2 regions of the Streptomyces sp. NPDC054765 genome follow, and region 1 is predicted to be linked to the other one. Evidence: riboswitches for the same ligand, from Rfam matches in the RefSeq annotation. Region 1 holds a riboswitch; the other holds the start of a gene.

Region 1 (5,673 bases):
CCTCGCGCTCCACGTAGGAGGCGCCCATCGCGGCCGCGTCCAAGAGGAGGTCGATGAGATGGTCGTGCAAGAGGTTGACCTCGTCGACGTACAGGATCCCTCGGTGTGCGTCCGCCAGCAGGCCCGGTTCGAAGGCCTTGACGCCCTCGGCGAGCGCGCGCTCGATGTCGAGCGCACCGGCCAACCGGTCCTCCGAGGCGCCCACCGGAAGCTCGACCATACGGGCCGGGCGGGACTCGCCCGGACGGATCTCGTGCGGCCCATCGGGACATTGCGGGTCCGGCGCGGTGGGATCGCAGCTGAAGCGGCAGCCCGGGACAACCGCAACGTCGGGCAGGAGATCTGCCAGCGCGCGCACGGCGGTGCTCTTGGCCGTCCCCTTCTCGCCACGGACGAGGACTCCGCCCACCGCAGGGCTGACGGCGTTGAGCAGCAGCGCCAGCCGTAGCTCGTCCATGCCGACGACGGCGGTGAACGGATACCGGGTGCTCATCTGGTGATCACTCCTTCGAGTGGGTTTGGTCCGTTGCCGGTCGAACTGGGTGCTCTATACGGCACGTTTGTGCCCTTGGCCCTGCCTGAGCAGGGGTGGTCCGCTGCTGCACGAACACCTCGTGGAGCTGCTGCGTTGCTCCCCGCGCTCGCGGGGGTGATGTCGTGCCTTCGGGGCCCTCATGGCGCCCCCGGAGGCACGAACGGCAGCCCCTCCGGTACCCCCTGCTCGATCAGCCGCAGCAGCGCGCCGGTGTCGGCGTGCTCCTCGATCAGATCGCCGAGCCGGTCCAGCTGCTCTTCGCGCAGGGCGGCGAAGCTGGTGCCGGGGGCGGGGACGAACGCCCGGCCCGCGTCCGCCGCGACCCGCCGCAGGAAGGCCCGCCGGAAGCCGTCGCTCTCCAGCGAACCGTGCCAGTGCGTGCCCCATACGGAGCCGGACCGGCACCCGTCCAGGCTGCGCCCTTGGCCGTCGGACATGAACGCCTCGTCCCCGCCGGTCACTTCGGCGACCCCGTGGTGGATCTCGTAGCCCGCCACCGGCTCGCCCAGTGCCTCGCCGACCGGCCGGGCCAAGGTCTTCTCCGCCGCGAACCGCACCCGTACGGGCAGCAGCCCCAGCCCGTCGACCGCGCCCGCCTTCGACTCGATGTCGTCCTCGATGCGCTCGCCCAGCATCTGGAAACCGCCGCAGATGCCCAGCACCGGGCGGCCCTCGGCGGCCCGCCGGGCGACCGCGTCCGCGAGCCCGCGCTCGCGCAGCCACTGCAGCGCCCGGACCGTGCCCCGGGTCCCCGGCAGCACCACCAGGTCCGCGTCGGCCAGCTCCTCGGCCCGGTCCACGAACCGCACCACCACACCCGGTTCCGCGGCCAGCGCATCCACGTCCGTGAAGTTCGACATCAGCGGTACGGCGGCGACCGCCACCCGCAGCACCTCGGCGCCGTGCGGCGGGGCCACCACGCTCTCGCGCACCGCGCCGCGCAGCGACACCCTCAGCCCGTCCTCCTCGTCGATGCCGAGCCCGTGGGAGAAGGGCAGCACACCGAGCGTTTGCCGCCCCGTGAGACCGCGCAGCATCTCCAGCCCCGGCTCCAGCAGCGACACATCGCCCCGGAACTTGTTGACCAGATAGCCCGCGAGAAGCGCCTGGTCCTCCTTGGACAGCAGCGCGGTGGTGCCGAAGAAGGAGGCGAACACACCGCCGCGGTCGATGTCGCCGACCACGACCACCGGGATCCGGGCGGCCCGTGCGAGGCCCATGTTCACGATGTCCGTACGCCGCAGATTGATCTCGGCGGGGCTGCCGGCGCCCTCACAGATCACTGCGTCGTACGTCCGCCGCAGCTCCTGGAGGCAGTCGGTGACCGTGCCGAGCAACTGCTCCCGGTGCCCCGCGTACTGCGTCTTCCCGGGGGACGGCCCCCCGGACCCCCCGAAGTACCCCCGGGCGCTGAGCTCGCCCACCGGCTTCCCCAGCAGCACCACCTGGCTGCTGCGGTCACTGCCCGGTTTGAGCAGGACGGGATTCATCAGCGCGGTCGGCTCCACCCGCGCCGCGGCGGCCTGCATCGCCTGGGCCCGCCCGATCTCCGCGCCCTCACGCGTGACGAACGAATTCAGCGACATGTTCTGCGCCTTGAACGGCGCCACCCGCACGCCCTGGCGGGCCAGCCAGCGGCAGATCCCCGCCGTCACCACGCTCTTGCCGGCGTCGGACGTCGTACCGGCCACCAACAGGCCACCGCCGACGGCCCCGCCTGATGCCTTCCACCGCCCGTTCACCGGGTCCTCCTCCTGCGCCGGGACCCCGGCCGTTGTGAGCCGTACGCGCCGCTGCCACCACGGCCCGGCGCGTCACCGCACCCGCCCGCCCCCCGAAGCGGGGCGGGCAGCGGGGAAAAAACGGTCTGCGGCGTCATGCCCGGCCCGCCTTGCGCCCCCGGGCCACCGCTGCCCGCACCGCGCCGGCCACCGGCCGCGCCGCCACCGTCGTCACCAGCGCCAGCACGCTCACCCGCCGCGAGAGCCGCACCGCCCGCTCGATGTCGGCCACCGCGACCGGCGGCGCCCCGTCGTTGAGCACCGGACGGTGTTCCACCCGCCCGCCGTACGCCAGCGTGCCGCCCAGCCGCACGCCCAGCGCGCCCGCGAACGACGCCTCCACCGGGCCCGCGTTGGGGCTGGGGTGCGCGCCGCCGTCCGCCTGCCAGGCCCGCAGCGCACCGCGCCGGCCGGGGCCCGCGAGCACGGTCAGCGCGGCGGTCAGCCGGGAGCCGGGCCAGCCGGCGACATCGTCAAGGCGGGCCGAGGCCCAGCCGAAACGGCGGTGGCGCGGCGACTTGTGCCCCACCATCGCGTCCAGGGTGTTCACCGCCCGGAACGCCACCAGGCCGGGCACCCCGCCCAGCGCGCCCCAGACCAGGGCGCCCACCACGGCGTCCGAGGTGTTCTCGGCGACCGACTCCACCACCGCGCGGGCCATCTGCGGCCCGTCCAGCGCCTGTGGATCGCGCCCGCACAGATGCGGCAGCCGCTCCCGTGCCACGTCCAGGTCACCCGCCGTCAGCGCACCGCCGACGGCCCGCGCCTCCCGGCCGAGCGAGGTGCCGCCCAGCACGGCCCAGACCGTCGCCGCGGTCAGCGCGATGTGGGCGCCGCCGCGCAGCGGAGCCGGGACGGCGGCCCGTACGGCGCGCTGCGCCAGCGCGGCACCGGCAGCGGCACCGCCGGCGCACAGCACGGCATGCACCGCCCCGTATCCGCGGTGATCGCGCCACAGCCGGCGCTCGACGGCGCCCGCGGCCCGGCCGAAGGCGGCCACCGGATGGCCGCGCCGTGGGTCCGCCGCGATCAGGTCGCCGAGAAAGCCGAGAGCCGCGCCGCACGCATATCCCGCGTGTTCGCCGCGCATCGGATCAGACCGCCGCTACGGCGTGTCCACCACGTCCTGCCCGGCCCGCGACGCCTCGAAGGGGCCCTGCGGCAGCGGGCAGTGGAACTCTTGAAAGGCGGCCGGGCATGGCGGTATGTCCTCACTCAGGGTCCGCGCCCTGGCTCGACGTGACGGCGACAAGAGTCTCCTGGCTCCCGGATCGGCGACTCCTCCGGCCTTCCAGTCCCTGCCTGCGCCGTCGGACGCAGGCGAGGCGGACCGTGGCCTTCGCTGGAGGAACGCTCCCCGGTGACAGTGGCGGGACCGCGCCGGATTCGCACCGGACTTCCTCAGCTGTCGCCGTATGGCCCGCGCAGTCCACCACGCCCCGCGAATGCCCGTCAACTCCCCCTTGACCTGCGACGCTGCCCTGTGGCACGGCCTGTGGTGCACGCCACAGCGTGGCAGCCGCGTCACAGACGGTTGCCCGCGCCCCTGATCCCGCGTCACTATCTGGTGCACGGCGGTGACGGGGCCGCCGGAAGGGGGCCGGGGGATGCCGCAGCGCGCTGACCGCCACGAGATCCGCATCAGGATCACGGGCACGAACAATCCTGACCAGGACATCGAGGACCTCAAGGCGTGGCTGGAGCGCGAGCCGTGGCTGGACCGGAGGCAGCACGACTGGGCGCTGCGGCCGCGGCCGGCGGACGAGGGCGACGACGGCCCCGGCGAGATGGCCGCCGGCGTCGACGATCTGATCCTGGTCATCGTCGGTGCGGTCGCCACCGAGATCACCAAGAGCCTGAGCATCGCCCTGCAGGAGTGGCTGCGACGACGCCGCGAGGAACGGGACACCGGCGAACGGCCCGCCGTCGCGGTCGGCGGCGGTGACGAGGACCTGCGCGCGCTCGGCGACGCGGGCCCGGACGCCCCGTCCCCCGAACACCCCGATCCCGGCAGTCCGGCGGACGGGAGCGGCAGCACCGCCGGGGACTGAGCCGGATGTCCGAATACGACGCACGGGGCAAGGGCAACCGGGCGCTGCTGATCTGTGTCGACGACTACCGCACCCTGCGCCCGCTCCCCGCGGTGAAGGACAACGCCCAGGCCCTGGAGCGGGCCCTGCTCGCCCCCGGCACCGATCTGTTCACCGAGGGCGAGGTCGTCATCTGCCGCCCCCAGGAGCCCTGGGAGGTGGAACAGGCGCTGGACACCGTCACCCAGGAGGCACGCGGGCTGCTGCTGGTGTACTTCTCCGGCCACGGGCGGGTGGGCCGCGACGGCGGCAATCTGCACCTCATGGTCGGTGCCTCGGAACGGCGTCACAAGACCGTCTCCTGGCAGGACATGGTGCTGTCCTATCTGGACAACGCGCGGGCCGACCGCATCGTGATCGTCCTGGAGTGCTGCTACGCCGGCAACGCGAGCGAGGCCTTCCACTCCTGCCGCAAGCCCACGTCGCTGCTGATGGCCGCGCAGCCCAACCGCCGTATCTTCAGCGGCGAGGAACCCGCCGGGGGCAGCGTCTTCACCCGTGCCGTGGCGCAGACCCTGGAGCGGGGCCTGCCCGGCAAGCGGTGCGTCACCTTCGAGGACCTCGTCCGGGAGCTGCGCGAGCGGCTGGCCGGCGAACGGACCCCGATGGGCGACGTGTGGGAGCCGCGCTCGGCCAAGCAGAACACCGTCGACGATGTCATCCTGTCCTTCGCCACCCCCGAGGCCCGGCCCCCGACCCCGCTGCGGATCCGCTTACGCCGCCGGCTGAAGTCGTACCTGCGGCACTGGCCCGGAATCCTGCTGGTCCTGGCGGTCGTCCTCGTACCGGCCACCACGGGCGTCGTCCTGCTGAACCTCCCGAACGCCGAAGCACCCTGCCCGCCCGCCCTCGAACTGCGGCTGCTCACCGCCCCCGAGGCCGAACCCGCGCTGCGCCAGGCGGCCTTCGACTACGAGATGTCCCAGGCCAACACCCGTCCGCTCCGCGGTGAGGGCGACCTCCCCGACGGCTGCCGGCGCGCCCAGATCACCGTCTACTCCGCCGCCAGGGACCAGATCGACCGGGGCTTCGCGGCCGCCGACCGCTGGCAGGGCGAGGCACGCGGCACCGGCCGGGGCCGGCCGGACGACCAGGGCACCGACCCCCTCTACCGGCCGGGACCGCAGCCCGACATCTGGATCCCGGAATCCACCGCCGACTACGACGAGGCCCGCCGCGGTATGCCCCTCAAGGGCTCCCCGGCCACGCTGCACTACGTGGCCCCGGTCGCCTACACCCCCCTCGTCGTCGGCATCCCGGCGCACCG
Region 2 (5,673 bases), on a different contig from region 1:
CTCGTTGGTTCCTTCCAGGATCTGGTGCACCCGCAGGTCGCGGAGGATCTTCTCGATGCCGTATTCGGTGAGGTAGCCGTAGCCGCCGTGCAGTTGGAGGGCGCGGTCGGCGACGGAGTAGCCGGTGTCGGTGGCGAACCGCTTGGCCATCGCGCACAGTTGCGGGGCCTGTGGGTCGCCGCGGTCCAGTGCTTGTGCGGCCTGGTGGACCAGGGCGCGGGCTGCGGCGAGTTCGGTCGCCATGTCGGCGAGGCGGAACTGGAGTGCCTGCGCGTCGAGCAGGCGCCCGCCGAACGCCTCGCGGTCGGCAAGGTGGACCAGGCTGCCGTCCAGGGCGGCGCGGGCGCCGCCGAGCGAGCAGGCGGCGATGCCGAGCCGGCCACCGTTCAGCCCGTTCATGGCGATGCGAAACCCGTCGCCCTCCCGGCCGAGCAGCCGGTCGGCGGGCACGCGCACGCCGTCCAGGACCACTTGGCGGGTGGGCTGGGCGTTCCAGCCCAGCTTTTTCTCGTTCACTCCGAAGGACAGCCCGGGGTCGTCCTTGTCGACGAGGAAGGCGGAGATGCCGCGTGGGCCGTCGTCACTGGTACGGGCCATGACGACGTAGACCTGAGAGGCGCCGGCGCCGGAGATGAATTGCTTGACGCCGGTGAGGAGGTAGCTGTCGCCGTCGCATACGGCGCGGGTGCGCAGTGCGGAGGCGTCCGAGCCGGCGCCCGGTTCGGTCAGGCAGTAGCTGCCCAGGTCCTCCATGGCGCACAGTCTGGGCAGCCATCGTTCGCGCTGGGCGGCGTCGCCGTAGTGGTCGATCATCCAGGCGACCATGTTGTGGATGGAGACGAAGCCGGCGATGGAGGGGCAGCCGGAGGCCAGCGTCTCGAAGATCAGGACGCCGTCGGCCCGGCTGAGCCCGCTGCCACCGGCCTCCTCCCGGACGTAGATGCCGCCGAGGCCGATCCCCGCGGCCTTGCGCAGGACGTCCACCGGGAAGTGTCTGTCCTGGTCCCACTGCACGGCGTTCGGGGTGAGGTGGTCCTGGGTGAAGTCGAGGGTGGCCACGACGAGGGCGAGCTGGTCGTCGGTGAGCATGGTGGTGGTCATGGCGCTCACTGCATGGTCGGGAGGGTGAAGCTCGCGCCCTCCTTGGCCCCGGAAGGCCAGCGCGAGGTGACGGTCTTGGTGCGGGTGTAGAAGCGGATCGCGTCCGGCCCGTGCTGGTTGAGGTCGCCGAAGCCGGATCGCTTCCAGCCGCCGAAGGTGTGGTAGGCGACCGGCACCGGGATGGGCACGTTCACGCCGACCATGCCGGTGTTCACCCGGCGGGTGAAGTCGCGGGCGGTGTCGCCGTCCCGGGTGAAGATCGCGACGCCGTTGCCGTACGGGTGCTCGCTGGGCAGCCGCAGTGCCTCCTCATAGTCGGCGGCCCGCACGACACACAGCACGGGGCCGAAGATCTCCTCCCGGTAGACGCGCATCTGCGGGGTGACCCGGTCGAAGAGCGAGGCGCCCATGAAGAAGCCGTTCTCGTGCCCAGTGAGCGTGAAGCCCCTTCCGTCCACGATGAGTTCTGCGCCTTCATTGACGCCGATGTCGACATAGCGGCGTACGCGGTCGAGGGCATCCCGGCTGACCAGCGGCCCGAAGTCGGCCTCGGGGTCGTCGCTGCGGCCGATGCGCAGCTGCCCGATCCGCTCCTTCAGCCGCTCCACCAGGGCATCCGCGGTGGTCTCGCCGACGGGGACGGCCACGGAGATCGCCATGCAGCGCTCTCCCGCCGAGCCGTAGCCCGCCCCGATCAGCGCGTCGACAGCCTGGTCGAGGTCGGCGTCCGGCATCACGATCATGTGGTTCTTGGCGCCGCCGAAGCACTGGGCACGCTTGCCGTGCGCGGCCGCGGTGGCGTAGATGTGCGCGGCGATCGGGGTCGAGCCGACGAAGCCGAGCGCACCGACCCGGGGGTCCGTCAGCAAGGTGTCGACGGCTTCCTTGCCCCCGTTGACGACGTTGAGGACGCCTGGCGGGAGGCCCGCCTCCAGGAACAGTTCGGCGAGCCGGAGCGGTACGGAGGGGTCGCGTTCGGAGGGTTTGAGGATGAAGGAGTTGCCGCAGGCCAGCGCGGGCGCGGCCTTCCACAGCGGGATCATCGCGGGGAAGTTGAACGGGGTGATGCCGGCGGTGACGCCGATGGGGCCGCGCAGGGAGTGCACGTCGATCCCGCTGCCGGCGTTGTCGGTGAACTCACCCTTGAGCAGATGCGGGATGCCGGCGGCGAATTCGACGACCTCCAGTCCGCGTTGCAGGTCTCCGTGGGCGTCGGCCACCGTCTTGCCGTGCTCGGACGACAGCAGTCGGGCGAGTGATTCCCTTTCCCCGTCGACCAGTTGGAGGAATGTCAGCAGCACGCGGGCTCGGCGTTGCGGATTCCATTCGCCCCACTCACGCTGAGCCTCGGCGGCATCGGCGATCGCCGCCTCGGTCTCGGCGCGGTCGGCGAGCGGGACACGCGCCTGGACCTCACCGGTGTTGGGGTCGTACACATCGCCATAGGTCCCGGAAGTGCCCGGGGTGTGCTTGCCGCCGATGAAATGTGCCAGTTCACGGACCATGAAAGCCTGCTCTCCGTCAGGTGAGATCCGGGGATGGCGCGCCGGCCCGGCACGGACGCCGGACGGCGTGCGCACGGGCAGCACGAGAAACGCAGGGCTGGGCAACCGTCAGATGCCGGTGATCGGTAGCCGTCGGTTTCGCCGGTCGAGAGCGTGGGTGCACACCGGTGCCATGCGTGTCTGCTCCATCCTCGTGGACAACACGGAACACCCCGCGGCCGGTATCCTGACTCCCGGATCAGCACACGCTCCCCGGCCTTCCCGACGGACTTCTCCGTCAGTGGCCGGTCTCTTTCGGGGAGCGCATTCCCCGGTCACAGTGGCGGGACCGCGCCGGAATCGCACCGGCTTCCCTGCACCGCGGGCCTTGCCCCCGAACATATAGTTGGACGTCCTAGTAAGTCCACCCCGCCACGGCCCGCACAAGAGCGCTTCGCAGTCGCGCACGCCGCCGGTTGCGGCCCGTGGAGCGGGCCTGGCCGGGATGTGCGCCTGCGGTCGCGCGCGCTCAGGCGTCTTGTTCGGCGACGGGGTAGGGCACGAAGGTGCTCCTGTTCTCGTCCACCGCGAGCCGGCGGTCCAGTGGCGGCACCGCCCGCTGCGGGCAGTCGGTGCGTTCGCAGATGCGGCAGCCCATGCCGATCGGGGTTGCCGCCGCGGCGTTGTCGAGGTCCAGGCCGTCGGAGTAGACCAGCCGGGAGGCGTGCCGGATCTCGCAGCCGAGGCCGATGGCGAAGGTCTTGCCGGGCTCGCCCCAGCCACCGCGGTGCCGGGTGATCGCGCGGGCGGTCCACAGGTAGCGCTGCCCGTCCGGCATCCCGGCGATCTGTACGTGGATACGGCCGGGGCCGCGAATGCCTCGTAGACGTTCCACAGGGGGCAGGTTCCGCCCGCGCGGGAGAAGTGGAAGGCCGTCGCGGACTGTCGTTTGGACATGTTTCCCGCGCGGTCGACGCGTACGACCTCGCCGGGGCGGATGCCGATCTTTGTGGCGAGTTCCTCGGCGGCGAGATCGGTGTCGTGGAGGTAGTTCCGGCGGCGGTAGAAGAATTCGCGGATCTCCTCATGTGCGGAACGGGGCAGTGCGGTGATGGTCTGCCCTCTTCCCTCCGCGGCTTCGGACAGCCGCTCGGCGAGCTGATGGTTGCGGCGGCCGAGATCGACCAGCACCCCGGCGACGGCCGGCCTGCGGGAGGCGAGTTCGGCGAGGTCGGAGGAGGACACCCGGTCGGCGGTGATCTCGTTGACGAGGGCATCACGCAAATCGGCGACCAGCCGGCTGGTGTCGTGCTCGGAGAAGAACCCCGCATCGACGCCGAACACCTCGGTGAGACGGAGCAGGACCGGGACGGTCAGCGGGCGCGAGTCGTGTTCCATCTGGTTGAGGTAACTGGGAGAGATCTCCAGCATCCGCGCCAGGGCCGCCTGGCTCAGGCACAGGGCCGACGGATCGTAAACGGGACCCCACAAACCTTCTTCAGCCCGGCGACGAGATCTGCGACCGCTGGAATTGCCCAGCCGGTGTTTCCCGGCGCCGGCCCCGCGCGTGCGCCGACGGCTGATGGCTGACGTTCAGAACGATCCGCTGGCGCTCCTTGAGCTTCCCACCGCCCGTCCGGCCATGACTCACCTCTTCAGCCAGGCGGAGAGATGTCGCGACTGGGGCTGTGCCGGGCTTCCGAATTCGATCGCTTCCGCGGCTTGGCTCCCCGCGGATCCGAGGTCGTCGTGCCGCTCAACGCCCTCCGCCGAGTCCGGCACGGCGCCGACCGCATCCAACCGCCACCAACGAGCCCACACCGTCGCGTTGGCGGCGATTCGGAGGGGCGCTTAGCGTGGGAGGGACGGCGGTTCGTACACAGTTTCCGTGCGCGCGGCCGGACCGCCCTCGACGTGGAGGACCGGGATGGCATCTGTCTCCTTCCTGCTCGTGGCCGTGATCCTCACGGCGCTGGCCTTCGACTTCACCAACGGGTTCCATGACACCGCCAACTCGATGGCCACCTCCATCGCCACCGGGGCGCTGAGCCCCCGGGTCGCCGTCGCCGTCGCAGGTCTGCTCAATCTGGGCGGCGCCTTCCTCTCCACGGAGGTGGCCAAGACGATCTCGGGCGGCATAGTCCAAGACAGCAAAGTGTCCCTGGTGATGATCTTCGCCGGGCTGATCGGGGCGATCCTGTGGAATCTGGTCACCTGGCTCCTCGGGCTGCCCTCCAGCTCGTCCCACGCCCTGTTCGGCGGGCTGATCGGCGCGGTGTGGGTGGGGGCCGGGGGTTCCGCGGTGCGCTTCGGCGCGATCATCGAGAAAATAGTGATCCCTGCGGTGGCCTCGCCGGTCGTGGCCTGCGTGATAGCGCTGCTGGCCACCTACCTCGCCTACATGATCACCCGGAGGACCTCGCGCCGCACCGTCGGGAAGGGCTTTCGCGCGGGACAGATCGGGTCTGCGTCCTTGGTGGCCCTGGCGCACGGCACCAATGACGCCCAGAAGACGATGGGGGTCATCACCCTGGCACTCATCTCGAGCGGGGTGCTCAGCCATGGCGCGGGGCCGCCCTGGTGGGTGGTGCTGAGCGCGGGCCTGGCGATCTCCCTGGGCACTTACGTGGGCGGCTGGCGAATTATCCGGACCATGGGTAAGGGACTCACCGACATCCAGGCCCCGCAGGGCTTCGCCGCCGAGACCAGCGCGACCGCGGTGATCCTGGCCTCGTCGCACCTGGGGTTCGCGCTGTCGACCACCCAGGTGTGCACGGGCAGCATCCTCGGCGCGGGGCTGGGCCGCAAGCTGGCACACGTGCACTGGGGCGTCGCCGGACGGATCGCGGTGTCCTGGCTGCTGACGCTGCCGTCCGCGGCCGCGGTGGGAGGCCTGGCAGCGTGGCTGGCCGACCAGGGCAACGTGGGGGTGGCCCTGGTCGCGGGCATCGCGCTGGCCGCCGCGGCGGGCTTCTACGTGCTCTCGCGCCGCCGTCCGGTGAGCCCGGAGAACGTCAATGAGGTGCCGGCACCTGCCGCGGAGCCCACCGTCAGGTCGGCCGCCTGAGCCGGGCGGGCCGTCGTCGAG

Evidence for each region. Region 1 has a riboswitch for cobalamin ahead of ACWGJY_RS25045 (cobalamin biosynthesis protein). Riboswitches for the same ligand answer to the same signal wherever they lie in the genome.
Region 2: linked by a shared signal. The riboswitch ahead of ACWGJY_RS07920 (CoA-acylating methylmalonate-semialdehyde dehydrogenase) and the one ahead of ACWGJY_RS25045 (cobalamin biosynthesis protein) in region 1 are both predicted to bind cobalamin.

What each region holds. Positions count from the first base shown of each region.
Region 1 is NZ_JBSHBP010000043.1:37,597-43,269, forward strand. Features, by position in the region: gene ACWGJY_RS25035 (putative cobaltochelatase) at 1-493, opposite strand, end outside; gene ACWGJY_RS25040 (cobyric acid synthase) at 673-2,277, opposite strand; gene ACWGJY_RS25045 (cobalamin biosynthesis protein) at 2,411-3,406, opposite strand; cobalamin riboswitch at 3,570-3,718, opposite strand; gene ACWGJY_RS25050 (hypothetical protein) at 3,924-4,367, shown strand; gene ACWGJY_RS25055 (caspase family protein) at 4,373-5,673, shown strand, end outside.
Region 2 is NZ_JBSHBP010000008.1:64,321-69,993, forward strand. Features, by position in the region: gene ACWGJY_RS07915 (acyl-CoA dehydrogenase family protein) at 1-1,101, opposite strand, end outside; gene ACWGJY_RS07920 (CoA-acylating methylmalonate-semialdehyde dehydrogenase) at 1,107-2,606, opposite strand; cobalamin riboswitch at 2,806-2,984, opposite strand; partial or broken gene ACWGJY_RS07925 (short-chain fatty acyl-CoA regulator family protein) at 3,115-4,076, opposite strand; gene ACWGJY_RS07930 (anion permease) at 4,513-5,652, shown strand.